2 regions of the Paenibacillus sp. Aloe-11 genome follow, and region 2 is predicted to be linked to the other one. Evidence: predicted binding sites of a transcription regulator. Region 2 holds the regulator's gene; the other holds the start of a gene.

Evidence for each region. The regulator Rex, encoded in region 2, represses fermentation and respiration genes when NADH is low (regulators of the CRP and FNR family bind a similar motif). The targets are predictions, from matches to a motif close to TTGTGAAATATTTCACAA.
Region 1: the regulator Rex is predicted to act here: its motif matches at 1,691-1,708, upstream of WG8_RS04285 (DoxX family membrane protein).

The regions. Positions count from the first base shown of each region.
Region 1 covers NZ_JH601047.1:20,072-23,325, forward strand. The annotation lists gene WG8_RS04280 (hypothetical protein) at 1-830, opposite strand, end outside; gene WG8_RS04285 (DoxX family membrane protein) at 1,076-1,588, opposite strand; gene WG8_RS04290 (DUF3048 domain-containing protein) at 1,835-2,926, shown strand; gene WG8_RS04295 (DUF47 domain-containing protein) at 3,114-3,254, shown strand, end outside.
Region 2 covers NZ_JH601056.1:53,905-57,158, reverse strand. The annotation lists gene dinG (ATP-dependent DNA helicase DinG) at 1-1,116, shown strand, start outside; gene WG8_RS13670 (redox-sensing transcriptional repressor Rex) at 1,161-1,814, shown strand; gene WG8_RS13665 (amidohydrolase) at 1,801-3,102, shown strand; gene WG8_RS13660 (cell wall elongation regulator TseB-like domain-containing protein) at 3,141-3,254, shown strand, end outside.

The DNA.
Region 1 (3,254 bases), on a different contig from region 2:
TGAATGTAGGCACTCTTCGAATCCGGGTTGCGTTGAATGACGAGTTGATATCCTTTTTTGGCATTAGGTTGAATCTTCTTGGTCTCATAATCGAATAGTGGCGTATTGTTCGTGCCGTAGAAGGTATAGAAATAGTACATCTCATATAAGCTTTTTACCGCTTTTGTACGGTTGGAATGTGGATATTGGTTTAAAAACGCTTCCTGTGCCAGCACTCGTCCCGCTAACTGCTGATAGCCGATGCGGAGTGCTCCATCCTTGATAGCCGCCTGTCCCGATTCAATGGCCATGATGTGAATGTAGCTGCGAATATCTGCCGTGGTGTACTTGCTGAATACTGTGTATTTTTCATAGTTTATGACCGGATAAAACATACCTTCCGCCGTTTCAAGCTTGAATCCGGCATCTCTGGTTTGGACTAGTAATTTTTTCAGGCTTGCGTCTTTTGTACGGCTAATCAGATTGGTGAACGTATCGCCAGGTTTGTATATGCTACTAATCTTATTTTGAACAGACGTCGGGTATAGCGTACGTGAGTATGCATCCAATTGCTTATTCTGGGCATTTTCCAGATGGAGCGTCATCATGGTTGCCTGAGCGGCTGGAACGGATTGAATGTGCTTTTGCATATACGTAAACGCCTGAGGCAGCTTGCCGGGCTGGCTTAGCAATTGCTCAAAGGTCTTGGAGATTTGTTGTGCGCTTACCGTCTGAGATGCTGAAGCAGTTTTTGCTGCTGCGGCTGTTGCCTGATACCCCAGTCCCATAGTCTGTACAGTGAAAGCTACTGTCGCGAGCATGAGATAGGCTTTAGTCATTTTTTTCATCATATAACCCTCCATATTTCTTCGTGTTTTCTTTGGTGTATCTGTAGTGTATAGGGGAAATGTATCGTGAGCATTCCATGTTGTATCCAACTTGTAAACATTTGATGAAAAGTTGAATCCGACAAAAAAAGGAGTTCCCACGTCAGTATGAGATGGGAGACTCCTTCAGTGATGAATAGGTGGGGAGCGGCATAGCTGCATAAAAAAACAACCATTAGCCCAGAGGGTAACGGTTGTTTGCGGGTTAATTAAGCTATTTTTCGATCGGCTGGAAAGGTATCTTTATTTTTACCGAACAGTCCACGTAGGAAGGGCAGTACCCAACGGTCAAAGCCGATCCGTCCGGCATTTGCACCAGCGACCACAAGGAAGATTTCAAACAGCAGGTAGATTGCATTGGTGCTTACTGTACCCGAGAACAGGAACGAGAAGTTCATGACCATGGCCATCAAAGCAGCCAGTGTAGTCAGTGTACCAAGCAGCAGGCCAACCCCGACCAAGAACTCACCCAGTGGGATCAGGACGTTGAACAAACCGACATTTGGCAGGGCAAAGGCTTCGAGGAACGATCCCCACCAGCCTTGTACAGCGGGATGATCTCCACCCGTTTTAGCAATGGCCCCCGAGATGAATCCAGCAGCATCAAATCCGCCAGTCAACTTTTCAAGTCCATGGCTCATCCATTCATATCCGAGATAAACCCGTACTACAGTCAGCAGCCACATCGCTATTTTGTTTTCACGCAACCAGTTGTTAAACATTTAAACCACTCCTCTTTCTTATATCAAAATGTTTTGTATTTCATTAGGTTAGGATGATCATCTCTGCTACACCTTTATTGTATTAGGTTCAGTTACACATATTTGTGATAAAAATCACAAAGTCCGAATATTTTTTAAATTTTAATGTCTTCAGATAAGTATTCTATCAGGGGAATGGCTTAAATCAAGACAAAAACAGGAAAAAAAGCTTATAATGAGAAAAAAATCTAAAGTGGAGGGATAAACTTGTCCAGGTCCATTTCCCAACGAACGCAATGGTTGCGTGTGATGGCCTCAGCTCTGTTATGCATGACGCTGATGTCTTGTTCTGCCTTGTCCAAAACGGGTGAATCTGAACCCGCTCCCCAATCGATTGAACAAAAAACAGAACTGGAGGCTGAGCCGCTCAAAGAGCAGTCCATTCCGGCATTTACAGCTCCGCTTACCGGTCTTCCGGTGGAGCAGCCTGTTTTGGAGCGACCGCTCGCGATCATGATTAACAATGCTCCGGCTGCACGTCCACAGGCAGGGCTTAGTCAGGCAGACATGGTATATGAAGTTCTTGCAGAAGGCGGAATTACTCGCTTGGTCGCTTTTTTTCAAAGCTATAGCGGAGATGTGAAAATCGGTCCGGTTCGCAGCATCCGACCGTATCTGATTGAGCTGGGCGAAACCTACGGTGCATTGCCGATACATGCAGGGGGAAGCACAGATGCCTATGCGATTTTACAGCAGCAGAAGAAGGAGCATCTGGATGAGATTTCGAATGGAGGGGCTTACTTTTGGCGAAGCAAAGATCGTCGTCCTCCCCATAATCTGTACACAGATGTAAGTAGACTGCGCAAAGGAATTGATCATAAAGGGTATGTCAAGCAGGCGGAGGTTCCCGTATATCCTTACCTTAAATCCGGTGAAGCCCCGGTCATGACAGACGAGAGTGCAGCATCTTTGCAAATCCGCTTTTTGCTCAAAAACTATCGTGTATCCTACACCTACGATCCGGCGGATCAGCAATATAAGCGATTTGTGAACGAAAAGTCACATGTGGATCAAAATAATAATCAACAGCTTTCTGCGGCCAATGTTATTGTGATGAGCGCCAGCCATCGAACACTGGATGATGTGGGCAGATTGAGTGTTGCGCTGAATGGCAGTGGAGAGGCCATGGTGTTTCAACAAGGACGAGTCATACATGCACAATGGCAGCATACGCCCGGTGATGCGGTTCGTTTTATGAAAAATGGAGTTGAAATTCCGTTGACGCCAGGTACATCCTATATACATGTGGTCCCTGCAGATACTTCTCTAAATGAGCATGTGACTATAAACACAAAATAAATATGAAACACTCCTTTTTAAGGAAAAAATGTCGGATAATGAACTTCTGTGTCGGGTATTGCATACGAATATCCTGAAATTTGCTTTTGCAAACATTACAAAAACATTGATGAGTGTGATAAGATAGCAAAGGTTGTCTATTGCAGTCGAAACAGGTTGCGGATATTTTCGTAAAGGGGTAATCGTTATGAGATTGAAGAAAAAGGATATATTCTTCGAGACGTTGGAAAATATGGCAGATACGATCGTGCAAGCAGCAGATTATTTTGCCCAACATACTTCAAACCTTCAAGATGTGACTTTGTTTACCAATGAGATGAAGAAGTAT
Region 2 (3,254 bases):
TCTGCGCTGGAAAATCAGTTAAATGTCACACTAAGCGAAATTTTGCGCAAGGGTGACAAGCTCATGCTGGACGTAAAGGAAGAATATGATGATTATGCGGCTGACAGCCTTATTACGGATATTACAGGACTGCTCAAGGATTTAGCCGGAATCAAGGAGAATTTGCGTCTCTTTATACGTCTTGATGATGAGACGACCGTCTACTGGCTTGAAGCGAGTGGGCAATTCCGCAGTAAATCATTGCAATTTTATGCAGTGCCTGTAGATGTGAGCCGCCAGCTGAAAGAAATGTTTTTTGACAAAAAAAGAAGCATTATTCTGACCTCAGCTACTTTGTCGGTGGATAAATCGTTTCAGTACATGACCGATCAGCTCGGTTTGCAGGAAGCTGCAGATGAGGGACGGCTGATGACTTCGCAGCTCCCGTCACCCTTTAACTACAGGGATCAGGTGCTGCTGGTCATTCCCCGCGATTTCCCGAGTGTAAAGGGCAGTGTAGGAGATGCGCATTTTGTTAATATGCTTGTCAGCTCGCTAGGCGCGACTGCACAGGCGACCCGGGGGAGAATGCTCGTTCTGTTTACCTCTTACCGTATGCTCCGGCAAGTGTATGAGCCGCTCAAAGAGGCATTGTCTTCCAGCGACATCACTGTGCTGGGACAGGGTGTAGACAGTGGGAGCCGCAGCAAGCTCACCCGGCGTTTTCAGGAGGCCAAGGCTTCTGTATTGCTGGGAACCAGCAGCTTCTGGGAGGGTGTTGATATTCCAGGCGAGGCGCTGACGTGTTTGGCCATCGTCCGTCTGCCGTTTCAACCGCCGAATCACCCGTTGCTGGAGGCGAAAAGCGAGCTGCTGCAGCAGCAGAAGAAAAATCCATTTATGAAGCTGTCTGTTCCACAGGCAGTCATTCGCTTTAAACAGGGGTTCGGGCGTTTGGTACGTACAGCGAGCGACCACGGGGTCGTCATCGTTTACGATACACGTGTCATCGAATCCTATTACGGAAAGCACTTTTTGTACTCATTACCGGGACCAAAAATGGAGCATATGCCGACGGAGCAAATGGTGCCCCGCATCTCTGAATGGCTCCAATCCGCCCCGGAGACTGAGGCATAACGGACGGACATGAGACATGTCCGTTACAATTAGGGGGAGCAAGTATGAAATCAGAAAAAATTTCTGAGGCAGTTGTACGGAGGTTGCCCGTATATCTACGCTATCTGAATGCACTGAACAAAAGGGAAGTGGCTACGGTTTCTTCCCAGGATCTGGGGCAAAGGCTGAATTTGAATCCGGCCCAAATCCGCAAGGATCTCGCATACTTTGGAGATTTTGGCCGAAAGGGTATCGGCTATGATGTGACTTATCTGATTGAAAAAATACGTCATATCCTAAAAATTGACCAGCAAATCAACGTTGCATTGGTCGGAGCAGGTAATCTGGGGCAAGCCCTCTCGAATTATAATGCTTACTTAAAAGACAATATGAAAATTGTAGCCGTATTTGATGCTGTTCCTGAGAAGACCGGAACGATGATCAATACGCTGGTCGTTCAGCCAATGGATCAATTGGAGGCGACTGTGAAAGAAAAAAATATTCGGATCGGGATTATTACTGTACCGGATTTCGAAGCGCAACACGTGGCCGACAAGCTGATTGAGTGTGGTATTGAAGCGATCCTGAACTTTGCACCGATCATTCTGAAAACCCCGGACAACATCCGGGTACATACCACAGATTTTACAACCGATTTGCTAAGCCTCGCTTATTATTTAGAGGATGGAAAGGAAGAATCGCAAGATGACAGTGAATAAATGGATGATTAAAAACGGCTCCTTTGCCGTAAACGGACCTGAAGCCGGGGTAATCCATGGCTATATGATTGTGGAGGATAGCCGGATTACTTACATTGGCGAGACTTTGCCTGCAGGAGAGGAAGATACAGAAGCATTTGACGGCAAAGGCTTGCTCTTTTTACCAGGTCTGATTAATACGCATGGTCATGCGGCGATGTCACTGCTGCGTGGGTATGGCGATGATTTGGCACTTCAAGTATGGCTTCAGGAGAAAATGTGGCCGATGGAAGCCAAATTTACAGCTTCAGATGTATACTGGGGTACTTCCTTGTCTGTGCTGGAAATGCTGAAAGGCGGTACGACGACCTTCCTGGACATGTACGATCATATGGATGAGGTGGCTCGTGTAGCTGAAGAGTCAGGCATTCGTGCGAGTCTGATGCGTGGAGCGATTGGATTATGCTCAGAGGAGGAGCAGCGAATCAAGCTGGCTGAGGCTGTGACTTTTGCACGTAACTGGCATGGCAAGGCGGATGGTCGCATTACAACAATGATGTCTCCACATGCGCCATACACATGTCCGCCTGCATTTATCGAAAAATTTGTACAGGCTGCGCATGATTTGAATTTACCGCTGCACACCCACATGTCCGAGACTATTGCCGAAGTTGAGCAAAACGTACGTGATTATGGCTTGCGTCCAGTTGCACATTTGGATAAGCTCGGCTTTTTCTCCCGTCCTTCGCTTGTTGCCCATGCCGTTCATTTGAACGACGAGGAAATAGCCTTGCTGGCTGAACGTGGTGTAGCGGTTTCCCATAATCCGGGCAGCAACCTGAAGCTGGCAAGTGGTGTAGCAAGAGTGCCTGAGCTGCTGCGTGCAGGGGTTACCGTTTCGCTCGGTACGGATGGTCCTGCCAGCAATAATAATCTGGATATGTTTGAGGAAATGCGTCTGGCTGCTCTCATTCATAAGGGAGTATCCGGTGATCCTACGGCAGTTCCTGCGAATGAAGCACTGCGTCTGGCAACCGAGTACGGCGCGAAGTCGATTGGTTTAAATGAGGTGGGAGTGCTGGCAGCAGGCAACAAGGCTGACTTTATCGCGTTGGATCTGAATCAGGCGCATTTCCTGCCGCGTACGGACCTTATTTCCCATGCTGTATACTCTGCAAGTGCCAAGGATGTGGCCCATGTGTGGGTAGACGGTCGTCAGGTCGTGAAAAACGGTGAGTGCCTGACGATGGACGAGGAACGCATCAAACATGAGGCACAAGCCGCCTTTGAAGGGCTGCTGTCGCGCTAATTCAGGTGTCACATCCCCTTAGAGAGGAAGCACAGGTTTTGAAAAATAAGAAAAAATGGATAGCGGTCGCTATTTTGGCCGTGATACTGATCCTGGTCAGCATGTTCTGGTATTATTCTTATGTTACGCAAGACCAGGTGGCCGAGAGGAAT